One region of the Roseixanthobacter liquoris genome, then DNA from elsewhere that is predicted to be linked to it. Evidence: riboswitches for the same ligand, from Rfam matches in the RefSeq annotation. Region 1 holds a riboswitch; each other region holds the start of a gene.
What was found. A riboswitch is a leader RNA that binds a small molecule or an ion and turns the genes downstream of it on or off. The one in region 1 is predicted to bind cobalamin.
Positions count from the first base shown of each region.

Region 2: linked by a shared signal. The riboswitch ahead of V5F84_RS03610 (TonB-dependent receptor plug domain-containing protein) and the one ahead of V5F84_RS19550 (DUF1636 family protein) in region 1 are both predicted to bind cobalamin.
Region 3: linked by a shared signal. The riboswitch ahead of V5F84_RS06095 (CbtB domain-containing protein) and the one ahead of V5F84_RS19550 (DUF1636 family protein) in region 1 are both predicted to bind cobalamin.
Region 4: linked by a shared signal. The riboswitch ahead of cobU (bifunctional adenosylcobinamide kinase/adenosylcobinamide-phosphate guanylyltransferase) and the one ahead of V5F84_RS19550 (DUF1636 family protein) in region 1 are both predicted to bind cobalamin.

Region 1 covers NZ_CM195537.1:4,330,053-4,333,240, forward strand. The annotation lists gene cmk ((d)CMP kinase) at 1-241, shown strand, start outside; gene V5F84_RS19545 (hypothetical protein) at 1,324-1,449, shown strand; cobalamin riboswitch at 1,718-1,950, shown strand; gene V5F84_RS19550 (DUF1636 family protein) at 2,026-2,544, shown strand; gene cobW (cobalamin biosynthesis protein CobW) at 2,541-3,188, shown strand, end outside.
Region 2 covers NZ_CM195537.1:806,238-809,425, reverse strand. The annotation lists gene V5F84_RS03620 (MATE family efflux transporter) at 1-155, shown strand, start outside; gene panE (2-dehydropantoate 2-reductase) at 219-1,139, shown strand; cobalamin riboswitch at 1,186-1,395, shown strand; gene V5F84_RS03610 (TonB-dependent receptor plug domain-containing protein) at 1,503-3,188, shown strand, end outside.
Region 3 covers NZ_CM195537.1:1,346,362-1,349,549, reverse strand. The annotation lists gene V5F84_RS06100 (CbtA family protein) at 57-908, opposite strand; gene V5F84_RS06095 (CbtB domain-containing protein) at 921-1,157, opposite strand; adenosylcobalamin (AdoCbl) riboswitch at 1,158-1,311, opposite strand; gene V5F84_RS06090 (histidine phosphatase family protein) at 1,422-2,006, shown strand; gene V5F84_RS06085 (NAD-dependent formate dehydrogenase) at 2,224-3,188, opposite strand, start outside.
Region 4 covers NZ_CM195537.1:3,009,360-3,012,547, forward strand. The annotation lists gene V5F84_RS13470 (cobyric acid synthase) at 1-264, opposite strand, end outside; gene cobO (cob(I)yrinic acid a,c-diamide adenosyltransferase) at 264-893, opposite strand; gene cobU (bifunctional adenosylcobinamide kinase/adenosylcobinamide-phosphate guanylyltransferase) at 890-1,432, opposite strand; cobalamin riboswitch at 1,553-1,743, opposite strand; gene rfaE1 (D-glycero-beta-D-manno-heptose-7-phosphate kinase) at 1,783-3,188, opposite strand, start outside.

The DNA.
Region 1 (3,188 bases):
CGCCACCCGCCGCCATCGCGAATTGCTGGAACACCAGTGCGATATCGCGTTCGAGGACGTGCTGGCCGACATCCACAAGCGCGACGCCCGCGATTCGCACCGCGCCGCCGCCCCGCTCACGATGGCGCAGGACGCGGTGCTGCTGGACACCACCCATCTCGGGGTGGAGGAGGCGCTGGCCGCCGCTTTGGAGATCATCGCCGGCCGGCCGGCGCCAGCCGGTGAACAGACCGGCGCCTGAGGCGAAACCACATCCCGCCGAACCGGTCCCCCTCCCCCCTTGCGGGGGAGGGCTGGGGAGGGGGGTGTCGGGAGGGGGGGCCGGCGCCGCCCGCCTCACGCCCGCAAGGACAGCGGGGAGATACCCCCCACCCTGCCCTCCCCCTCAAGGGGGGAGGGAGACAGCGGCACCGCTCCATGCGATTCCCCGTTCCGTGGGATGCCATGACGCGGCAGCGATCGCGTTCGCGGAGGCGCTGGCCGCTTTGGAGATCATCGCCGGCCGGCGGGCGCCCCCCCGGTGGACAGACGGGCGCCTGAGGCGAATCGACGTCCCGCCGAACCGGTCCCCCTCCCCCCTTGCGGGGGAGGGATGGGGAGGGGGGTGTCGGGGGAGGGTCCGCCGCCGCCGGTACCACACCTCCCCCGCCCGGCCAGCGGGGAGATACCCCCCACCCTGCCCTCCCCCTCAAGGGGGGAGGGAGACAGCGGCACCGCTCCATGCGATTCCCCACTCTGCGGAAATGCCGTGACGCGGCAGCGATCGCGTTCGCGGAGGCGCTGGCCGCCGCTTTGGAGATCATCGCCGGCCGGCCGGCGCCAGCCGGTGAACAGACCGGCGCCTGAGGCGAAACCACATCCCGCCGAACCGGTCCCCCTCCCCCCTTGAGGGGGAGGGCTGGGGAGGGGGGTGTCGGGGGAGAGGTCCGGCGCCGCCGGTACCACACCTCCCGGACAGCGGGGAGATACCCCCCACCCTGCCCTCCCCCTCAAGGCGGGAGGGAGCGGCACCGCTCGATGTGGCTCCCCATTCTGCGGGAATGCCATGACGCGGCAGCGATCGCGTTCGCGGAGGCGCTGGCCGCCGCTTTGGAGATCATCGCCGGCCGGCGGACGCCAGCCGGTGGACAGACGGGCCCCTGAGGCGAATCGACGTCCCGCCGAACCGGTCCCCCTCCCCCCTTGCGGGGGAGGGCTGGGGAGGGGGGTGCCGGGGGAGGGGTCCGGCGCCGCCGGTACCACACCTCCCCCGCAAGGACAGCGGGGAGATACCCCCCACCCTGCCCTCCCCCTCAAGGCGGGAGGGAGCAGCGGCACCGCTCGATGTGGCTCCCCATTCTGCGGGAATGCCGTGACGCGGCAGCGATCGCCTTCGAGACGGCGCTGGCCGCCGCTTTGGAGATCATCGCCGGCCGGCGGGCGCCCCCCGGTGGACAGACGGGCGCCTGAGGCGAATCGACGTCCCGCCGAACCGGTCCCCCTCCCCCCTTGCGGGGGAGGGCTGGGGAGGGGGGTGTCGGGGGATGTCGGAGGAGAGGTCCGGCGCCGCCGGCACCACACCTTCCCCGCAAAGGCCAGCGGGGAGATACCCCCCACCCTGCCCTTCCCCTCAAGGGGGGAGGAGGAAAGCGGCGGCGACCGGGGCGCGGCGTGTCGATCGACCCCGGCCGGCTGAGGCGCGGCCCCCCGCTTCATTGACTTCGCGCCGGAGCGGCTCTTAAGTGTCGGCGTCGATGGTCCCGGTTCGGGCGGCTTGCCGCTTCCGCCGGGTGAAAAGGGAATGCGGTCGCGTCCGGGTTTTCCGGGCGATAGCCGCAGCTGCCCCCGCAACTGTAGGCGGTGAGTTCCGGCCGAAAAGCCACTGGGAGACGGGCCTTGCGCCGCTTCCGGGAAGGCGGCCGCGAACGGCGATCCGCGAGCCAGGAGACCTGCCACCGACAGGAACGCGCGCCGGGCGGGGTGCCCTGGCATGGCGATTCTTCTGTGGCACGCGGTTGCGGGCCGCGCGCACCCATGGAAAGCGGCGTGGAGCGACCTGCCAACGACGATGCGCCTTTCGCGGCGAGCGACACGACGGTGCAAGGCGACACGACGGCGCGAAGCGGCCGCCCCGCCGAGGCGCCGGCGCGCGAAACCCTGCGCGTCGCCAGCATTCCCGCCGTGACCCTGTTCGTCTGCACCACCTGCCGCCTCGCCGGCGCCGACCCGCAGGCCGACCCGGCCGGCGCGGCGCTCGCGCGGGACGCGATCCTTGCCGCGGCCAATGGTGGGGCAACCGGCGCCGCCGGCGCGATCGCGGTGAAGGAGGTGCGCTGCCTCTCCAATTGCAAGCGCGCGCTCTCCGCCGCCTTGGTGCGCACCGGCGGATGGTCCTACGTGTTCGGCGATCTTTCCCCCGACAGCGCCGCCGACCTTTTGACCGGTGCCGCGCTCTTCGCCACCTCCACCGACGGCATCCTGCCCTGGCGCGGACGCCCCGACAGCCTCAAGCGCGGCATGATCGCCCGCATCCCTCCCATGAGCTTTTCCGAGGACCAGCGATGACCTCTCTCGCCCGCATCCCCTGCACCATCGTCACCGGCTTCCTCGGCGCGGGGAAGACCACCCTGATCCGCCACATCCTGGAGAATGCCCAGGGCAAGCGCCTCGCCGTGATCGTCAACGAGTTCGGCGACGTGGGCATCGACGGGGAGATTCTGAAGGGCTGCGGCATCGAGAGCTGCCCGGAGGATAATATCGTCGAGCTGGCCAACGGCTGCCTGTGCTGCACCGTGGCGGACGATTTCGTGCCGGCGCTGGACCTCATCTTGTCCCGCACGCCGCGCGTGGACCACATCCTGATCGAGACCTCCGGCCTTGCCCTGCCCAAGCCCCTGGTGCAGGCGTTCCAATGGCCAGCGATCAAGAGCCGCGTCACGGTGGACGGCGTGGTGGCGGTGGTGGACGGCCCGGCGCTCGCCGCCGGCCGGGTCGCCGACGACATGGCCGCCCTCGCCGCCCAGCGCGCCGCCGACGACACGCTCGACCATGACGACCCGGTGGAAGAAGTGTTCGAGGACCAGATCGCCTGCGCCGATCTGATCATCCTCTCCAAGGCGGACCTGCTGGACGCGGCCGGCGCCGCGACCGCCGATGCCCGCATCGCGCAGGCCCTGCCGCGCGCCGTGAAAGTGGTGCGCGCCGCCGGT
Region 2 (3,188 bases), 1.3 Mb from region 1:
GCCTGCTGCGGATGATCATCGCGACCGTCGGCGGCGCGCTGGTGCTTGCGGCCACCGGCTCCCTGCTCTGGCTGTTCGCGGTCTATGCCTTCGGGCTGTTAGCCTATGGTGCCGTGGTCGGCGTCTCCGTCGCCTCGGGTTCCTGGTTTCGCTGAAGGCATTATTTTCACGGTTTCACCCTGATCGCGCCCCACCGGGCCGGTTCATCGGAGCACATGATGCGCATTCTCGTGGTTGGTGCCGGCGCGACCGGCGGCTATTTCGGCGGTCGCCTCGCGCAGGCGGGACGGGACGTGACCTTCCTGGTCCGCCCGAGCCGCGCGGCGCGCCTGCGCGAGCGCGGGCTTGAGATCGTCAGCCCTCACGGCGGTGCGACGCTTCACCCCGCCATCGTGACTGCCGATGAGATCGCCCGGCCCTATGACCTCGTCCTGCTCTCGGTGAAGGCGTTCGCCCTCGATGCGGCGCTGGCCGACGTCGCTCCGGCCATCGGACCCGATACCATGATCCTGCCGGTGCTCAACGGCATGAGGCACCTGGATGTGCTCGCCGCGCGCTTCGGGGCGGAACGGCTGCTCGGCGGCGTCTGCAAGATCATGGGCCGGATCGATGAGGAGGGGCGCATCGTGCAGATGAGCCCGCTGCACGAACTGACCTATGGCGAAACCGACGGCACGCGCTCGCCGCGCATCACCGCCCTGGACGCAGTGATGCAGGGCGCCGGCTTCGACGCCCGCCTCTCGGACACCATCCTGCTCGACATGTGGGAGAAATGGGTCTTCCTCGCGAGCCTCGGCGCCACCACCTGCCTGATGCGCGGCAGCATCGGGGACGTGGCCGCCGCGGGCGGCAAGGCCGTCGCGCTCGCCATCGTCGGCGAATGCGCCGCCATCGCGCAGGCGGCGGGATACGGCCCGCGTCCCGCCTTCCTCGCCTGGACACAGGCGCAGCTGACGGCGGACGGCTCGCCCATGACCTCCTCCCTGTATCGCGACCTGAGCCAGGGCTATCCGGTGGAAGCCGACCAGATCATCGGCGACCTCGCCGCGCGCGCCCGGGCGTTCGCGCTTCCGGTGCCGCTGCTGGAGGCGGTTGGCGTTGCGCTGAAGCTGTACGAGAACCGGCGCGCGCCGGGCTGAGGCGCACAGCCCGGCCCATGCCGCTTGACGGTCCGAGCGCCCTGCGTCTACGGTTACGGCGACGGTTCCCCTTGGGGATCAAAAGGGAACGCGGTGAGTCGGCGCCTGGAAACAAGCGCTGGTCGAAGCCGCGGCTGCCCCCGCAACTGTAAGCGGCGAGTCCATCGTCATCAGCCACTGGGCCTTTGGCCTGGGAAGGCGACGATACGGACGCTGACCCGCGAGCCAGGAGACCTGCCGTCAGCCGTGGTCACGCGCGAGCACATTGGGCGGGGTGTCCTGATGGTGGTTGTTCCCTGCGGCGCTTGCGTCGCGCGGAGGCCTCGTTCGCGGTGACGGACCACTCGTCCCGCTGAGGCATTTATGCTTTCCGTTCCTGTTTTCCTTCCACGCGGCGCCGCGCGCGCCGCCGGCCGATCCGTCGTCGCAGCGCTGCTGCTTTCATCGGCCTCCGAATGGGCCTGCGCCCAATCGATGCCCGGCGGCGGCGCCCCGCAATCCATCGACCTGCCCGAGGTGGTGGTGAGCGCCACCGGCCTGCCGACGCCGGCGGACCAGGTGGCCTCCTCCGTCAGCGTGGTCACCGCCGAGGATATCGACCGCCAGCAATTGCGCACGGTTCCCCAAGTGCTCCAGTCGCTTCCGGGGCTGAATGTGGTGCAGACCGGCGGCCCCGGCGGGCAGACCTCGGTGTTTATCCGCGGCACCAATTCCAACCATGTGAAGGTGCTGGTGGACGGCATCGACGCGGGCAATCCCTCGACCCCCAACGGCGCCTTCGATTTCGGCCAATTGCTCGCCACCGACCTTGCCCGCATCGAGGTGCTGCGCGGCCCCCAGAGCGGCCTCTACGGCTCGGACGCCATCGGCGGCGTGATCTCGATCACCACCAAGAAGGGCGAGGGGCCGGCGAAGGTGTTCGGCTATGTGGAAGGCGGCGCGCTCGGCACCTTCAACCAGGCTGCGGCCCTCAGCGGCTCGACGGAAAAGGTCGGCTATTCCTTCAACGTCACCCATTTTTCCTCGACGGAAATCCCGGTGACGCCGCCCGGCATCGTGCCGCCCGGTTATCCGATCAACCCGAACGCCTATGACAACTGGACCTATTCGACCCGCCTCGATTTCCAGATGAGCGATGCGTTCGCAGTCAATTTTATCGCCCGCTACATCGACAGCCGGCTCGCCTACACGCCGGATGTCTATCCCCCGCCGCTGTACGAGGGCCTTCCCGCGGCCGAGCGCTCCACGAGCCTTGCCAGCATGTTCTTCACCAAGGGGGAAGGGGTGTGGACCGCCCTCGACGGCGCGCTGAACACCACCTTCGGCGTCAGCGCCATGACCACCTCAAACCCCACCACCGGGCCGAATGCCGATGTGAACGGCCAATATGAGGGCGACCGGCAGACCTATTATCTGCGCTCGAACCTCGCCTTCGCCCCCGGACAGAACCTTCTGGTGGGCGTGGAGCGGCGCAACGAGGCGATGACCTCGTCGACCCAATACACCGACCTTTCCGCCAGCACCGGCGACACCGGCGCCTATGCGGAACTCCAGGGGAAGCTGGGGGATCGGTTCTTCGGCGCCGCCAACATCCGCTTCGACAGCGACGATACGTTCGGCGACCATTCCACCTACCGCCTCGCGCCGGGCATTCTCATTCCCGAGACGGGGACCAAGCTGAAAGCCAGCTACGGCACCGGCTTCAAGGCGCCCTCGCTGTATCAGCTCTACGCTCCCGTCTACGGCAATGCGGGGCTGAAGCCGGAGGAAAGCACGGGCTATGACGCCGGCTTCGAGCAGGAGGCGTTCGGCGGGCGGGTGACCTTCGGCGCCACCTATTTCCACAACGACATCACCAACCTCATCAGTTACGACCCGGTCTCGTACCAGAACGTCAACATCTCCAGCGCGACGACGCAGGGCGCGGAAACCTTCGTCGCCTTCGCGGTCACCGACCGGCTGAAGCTGAGGGTGGACTACACCTATACCGAGGCGGTGGGCTACATGCCGCCCGACACCTCCTTCGGTGCCGCCTGCGCGCCGCTGACG
Region 3 (3,188 bases), 1.9 Mb from region 1:
GCGCGCCCGGCGCCGGCTACCTCTCGCCCCCCCCCCCCCAGCGCAGCGCCCCAGCCTCAGCGCAGCGCACTTGCCGGAGCGAGGCGGACGCCGCGGCGGGCGCGCAGGCTGCGCTCGGCGAGCGGGCCGAAGGCCAGTCCGAGGGTGGCCCACAGAACCGCCTGGATGCCCAGATTGGCGATCCGGAACTCCCACAGCAGCGCGGCCGAAAACTCCGCCGGCACTTCGTTGATGGTCGGCAGCACCGCCTGCACCAAAGCGATCGCCACCACATAGGCGAGGCCCGCAGCGACGGTGCCGTTCCAGGCGCCATAGCGCGCGGCCAGCCGGCGGGCGAGCAGCACGGCGCCCGCGAGCGCCACCAGCGAAGCCGCCAGCATCAGGAAGAACATCTGGGTGCGGAAGCCGATGGTCGCCCCATCGCCCACCGCCGGCGGATTGGCGGGATATTTCAGCGCCGGAACCAGCACGATGGCCAGGAATCCGCCCAGCGCCAGCAGCACCGCCGTGGCGCGCGGGGACAGCGGACCCACCCGCCCGAGCGCAAACGCGAACACGAGGGCGAAGATGCCACCCATGGCGGCGCCATAGACCACCATCCCCGTCATCAGGCCGAGGCCGGCCTGGGTGGACCGGCTGACGAGTTCTTCCTCGCCGCCGTGGGAATGGCCGGCCGCGGCGGGTTCCGGGGCGGCGGCATGCATATGCGTGCTGCCGTCGGCATGGACATGCGGCGTCGCCGCCGGGGATGCGGGAGCGGCGGCGGGCGCCGGCCCTTCCGCATGCGCTTCCTCGAAGGCGATGGCGCGAGCGACCGCCGGTTCACCGAAGACGCGCGCGAATCCAAAGGAGAGCAGGCCCGCGAGGACGCCGACAAGCATCCCGCGAAGCAGGAGAGACCCAACCATGTGCAAGCCCCCTCAGTGGCAGGGGAAGCCGAGAAGGTGGCGGGCGTCGTGCAGGTATTCGTGCACGTACATGCCGGGAATGAGAGAGGTCGCGCCCTGCTCGGCGCCGACGAAATAGAGCGCCAGCAGCATCAGCAAGCCGCCGAACACCGCCCAGGGGAGCAGCTCGCTGACGGAAATCGTCTGCGCACCGGCTTGGGTGGCGCCTTGGGCGCCGTGGGCGGAACCGGAAAGAAGGGCCTCGGCCATCATCTGTCTCCTGGGATTGCGCGTCCCGAAATCGAACGAAACCCTGCGGGCCGGGTCTGACTTGCGGCAGAGCCGGAATGGCTTGCCGCTTACAGTGGCGCGACCGTGTCGGATTCTCACCGACTTCCTCACCCGCAGCGAAGCATCGACACTATTGGCGTGCGGCCGGTTATGTCAAACAAACAATGTGGCAAACCGGGACCTTCCGGCGCGCCGGCCGCCGTTCCCTGTCCCCGCCCGATGCCGCGAGGTTGCCCCGTCGCCATGGCCAATCGCCTGACGCTGATCTGCCACGGTGCGACCGCCGCCATGCGGGCCGGCGCCTTTGCGCGCGACGAACCGCTGGAGCCGCGGGCCCTCGCGCGCACACAAAGCTGGCGCGGCCGGCTGCGGCGGCCGGATCGCGTGCTCGCCTCGCCGGCCCTGCGCGCCCGCGAGACCGCGCAGGCCCTGGGCTGGGAGGCCGAGGCCGATGGGGATCTGCGGGACTGGGAGTGTGGGCATTGGGCCGGCCTCACCTTCGCCGAGGTGGACTCCGCCTATCCCGGCGCGCTCGCCCTGTGGCGCGGCGCGCCGGGGGCCGCTCCCCATGGCGGCGAATCGCTCGAGGCCCTGCTGGCCCGCATGGGAGAATGGCTCGACGCCCAGCGCGGGGGCCATGGCCATCTGATCGCGTGCACCCACGCCGCACCGATCCGCGCCGTGCTGGTGCGCCTGCTCGATGCCCCGGCAGCGGCCTTCTGGCAGATCGACATCGCCCCGCTGAGCCTGACCGACCTGCGCACCGACGGACGGCGCTGGACCCTGCGCACCCTGGGCCAGCCTTTGGACGAGGCGCCCGACGCCTGACGCGCCGCGATGGGGAAAGATGCCGGAGCGGGCGGCACACCGGGCGGGAAGGCCCGCGAGCGACACGCGCCACGCGGTCCCTCCCGCGCGGCGCAATGACATGCCGCGCGCCCCGGCAAGGCGGGGAGGAAAGAGGAAAAAGAACACCCAAGGGCCGGCGGCGCCGCAAACCCGGCGCCGCCGGACTATTTCGGCCTGATCGGATCGGGTCCTCGCATCAGCCGGCCTTCTTGAACTTGGCCGCCTCTTCCGAACCGCCGGTGGCATTGCCGGCGCTGTAGGAATGAGCCCCCACGCCGGCGAGCTTGCCGCCGTCCACGATCAGATATTCGTCGCGGATCGGCCGGCCCTCGAAATAGCATTCCAGGATCTCGCGCGTGCCCGCCGCATAGCGCGTCTGGGCGGAGAGCGAGGTGCCGGAGATGTGGGGCGTCATGCCGTGGTGCGGCATGGTCCGCCAGGGGTGGTCCTGCGGCGCCGGCTGCGGGAACCACACGTCGCCCGCATAGCCGGCGAGCTGGCCGCCTTCGAGCGCGCGCACGATGGCGTCGCGGTCGCACAGTTTTCCGCGCGCCGTGTTGACCAGATAGGCGCCGCGCTTGAACAGCTTCAGCGTCTCCTCATTGATCATGTGCTCGGTCTCGGGATGCAGCGGGCAGTTCAGCGTGACCACGTCGCACACGCCGTACATCTTCTCGCGGCTGGCATGCCAGGTGAGGTTCAGCTCGGCCTCCACCTCGGCCGGCAGGCGGTGGCGGTCGGTATAATGCAGGTGCATGTCGAACGGCTTGAGGCGCCGCAGCACCGCAAGGCCGATGCGGCCGGCGGCCACCGTGCCCACATGCATGCCTTCCACGTCATAGGAGCGCGCGACGCAATCGGCGATGTTCCAGCCGCCCTTGCGCACCCAGTCGTGGGAGGGGAGATAATTGCGCACGAGGCCGAGGATCATCATCACCACGTGCTCGGCGACGCTGATGGAATTGCAATAGGTGACCTCGGCGACCGTGACCTTGGCGTCGATGGCGGCTTGCAGGTCCACATGGTCGGAGCCGATGCCGGCGGTGAGAGCCAGCTTCAGCTTGGGCGCCTTGGCGATGCGCTCTTTGGTGAGATAGGCCGGCCAGAAGGGCTGGGAGATCACCACCTCGGCGTCGTGCAGCTCGCGTTCCAGCACGCTGT
Region 4 (3,188 bases), 1.3 Mb from region 1:
CGCGCCGACTTCGCTCTGCGGCTTCAGCAGCACCGGGTTCATGTTCACGCTCAAGGCCACCCGCGCGGCCCGGGCCTGAAGCGCCTGCGCGCGGCCGATCTCGCCGCCGTCGGCGGTCACGGCGGCATTGTTCGACATGTTCTGCGGCTTGAACGGTCGCACGCTCAGGCCGCGATTGGCGAAGGCGCGGGCAAGGCCGGCCACCAGCAGGCTCTTGCCCACGTCCGAGCCGGTGCCCTGGAACATCAGCGCTCGGGCGGCCATCAGAATTCGATGCCGGCCTGCGCCTTCACGCCGGCGGAGAAATGATGCTTCACCAAGCCCATCTCGGTCACGAGGTCGGCGGCTTCCAGAAGCTCCGGCTTGGCGTTGCGGCCGGTGACGACGACATGCAGGTCGCCCCGGCGGGCTTTCAGCGTCGCCACCACGTCGGCAAGGTCGAGATAGCCGTAGCGCAGGGCGATGTTCAGTTCGTCCAGCACGATCAGGGAGAGGGTTTCGTCGGCGAGCAGTTCGCGGGCCTTGTCGAACGCGCGGGCGGCGGCGGCGGTGTCGCGGGCGAGGTCCTGCGTCTCCCAGGTGAAGCCCTCGCCCATTGTGTGCCAGCGCACGCGATCGCCGAAGGCGGCGAAGGCGTCCTTCTCGCCGGTGTGCCAGGCGCCCTTGATGAATTGCACGACGCCCACTTTGCGGCCATAGCCGAGCATGCGCAGCGCCAGCCCGAAGGCCGCCGTGCTCTTGCCCTTGCCCGGCCCGGTGTGGACGATCAGCAAGCCCTTCTCCACGGTCTTCCCGGCCACCTCGGCGTCCTGCACCGCCTTGCGCTTGGCCATTTTTTCCCGATGGCGGGCGGCCTCGGCCGCGTCGGGGCCGGTTTCGGTTTCATCGCTCATCGAGGCGTGTCCTTCACGATCATCGGCAGCCCGGCCACCATGAAGATCACTTCATGGGCCAGGGCGGCCATGCGCTGGTTGAGCCGGCCGGCGGCGTCGCGAAACCGGCGGGCGAGGGCATTGTCCGGCACGATGCCGAGCCCCACTTCGTTGGCCACCATCACGCTGAGCCCGGCGCGGGCGGTGATCGCCGCGACGAGGCGATCTTCCTCCGCTGCGAGATCGTGTTCGGCCAGCATATGGTTGGTGAGCCACAAGGTGAGGCAATCCAGCAGCAGCGGCGTGTCGGGCGGCAGGACCCGGACGAGATCGGCGGCATCGAACGGCGCGTCGTGGGAGATCCAGCGCGCATCGCGCCGCGCCTGGTGCAGGCGGATGCGCTCGCTCATTTCGGCGTCGAAGGCCTGGGCCGTCGCCACATAAGCGAAGGGCGGCGCGGCCGCTTCCACCCGCTGCTCGGCATAGCGGCTCTTGCCCGAACGCGCGCCGCCGAGCACCAGCACGATCCGCCCCCGCGCATCGGCGATGATCGCGCTCAAGCCGAAACCTCGAAGCGCTCAGAGCAACGGAAACGCGGCGCCCTGGCCGCCGTGGGCCGACCGAACATCAAACCCTCTCCCTGGCCCTCCCACCGAGAGCCGGCACGTGGCGCCCGATGAACGGGCTTGGCGTCTTCGGCAGGTCTCCTGGCTCGCGGATCCGTGCGCCCCCGCCCTTCCCGAGGCTGGCCTCAGTGGTTCGCGGGTTTGCTCTCCGCCGACAGTTGCGGGGGCAGCCGCGGCATAAGGAGAAAACCTCCCGCACCGCGTTCCCTTTTGATCCCGAAGGAACCGACGACGCGCCGACTATAAGGCCACCGCCCGGCGTCGCAACCGCCCGCCCCTCGATCTCAGCTTCTGGCTTTCGCAACCAGCGTCGAGGTGGATTGGCCGGGCGTGAGATCGGCGAGCACCAGCTTTCCGCCATTGGCGATGACGATATCGGCGCCGACCACATCCTCGGGCTTGTAGTCCGCCCCCTTCACCAGCACGTCCGGCAGCAGGGCCGTGATGATTTCCAGCGGCGTGTCCTCCTCGAACAGGACCACCAGATCCACGCAGCGCATGGCGCCGATCACCCGCGCGCGCGCCGCCTCATCCTGGAGCGGACGGGTCGGCCCCTTCAGGCGGCGCACCGAGGCGTCGGTGTTGAGCCCCACCACCAGCCGGTCGCCCTGGGCTGCCGCCGCTTCCAGCATGCCCACATGGCCGGGATGCAGCAGATCGAAACAGCCGTTGGTGAAGACGATGCGCGCCCCGCTCGCCCGCCAGCGGTCGATGATGGCGCGCGCCTTGTCCCGCGCCACCAGGGCGCCCGCCGGCTCCAGCTGCGGCACCGAGCGATGCAGGGCGGCGGTGAGTTCCGCGCGCGTCACCACCGCCGTGCCCAGCTTGGCGACCGCGATGGCGGCGGCGGCATTGGCGACCGGAACGCTCGCTTCCAGGGCGAGGCCGCAGGCCAGCGACAAGGCGAGCGCGGCCAGCGCCGTATCGCCGGCGCCGGACACATCGAACACCTCGCGCGCCTCGGCCGGCACATGGAGCACGGTGCCGTTGCGGCGCCAGAGCGTCATGCCCTTTTCCGCCCGCGTCACCAGCACATCACCGCCGAACTGGGCGCTCGCCGCCTGTGCCGCATGCTCGGCGTCGGAATCGGTCTCGTCCGGCAGGCCGGTGGCCTCGCTCAATTCGCGCCGGTTGGGCGTCACCAAAGTCGCGCCGCGATAGGCCTCGAAGGTGCGGCGCTTGGGATCGACGATCACCGGCACACCGAGCGTCCGCGCCTCGGCCAGCACGGCGGCGACGACACGGTCGCCGAGCACGCCCTTGGCATAATCGGAGAGCACCACCACCCGGCAGCCGGCCATGGCGCGGCTTGCGGCGGCGATCAAGGCGTCCTCCACGGCGGCGGACGGCGGGGAAGACATCTCGGCATCGATGCGGACGATCTGCTGGCGCCCGCTCATCACCCGCGTCTTGGTGACGGTGGGGCGGGTGGCATCGACGACCAGGCCGGAGAGATCAATCAGCGCATAGGGGCCGAGCGCGGCGCGCAGCTGGTCGGCCTCCCCATCGGCCCCGACGAGCCCGACAAGGCGGATCGGCGCGCCCATGGCGGCGGCATTGGCGGCGACATTCGCCGCCCCGCCCGGCACGATGCGTTCCGCGCCATGCAGGAGGACGGGCACCGGCGCCTCGGGCGAGATGCGCGAAACCGAGCCGAGGATGTAGCGATCCACCATGACATCGCCGATGA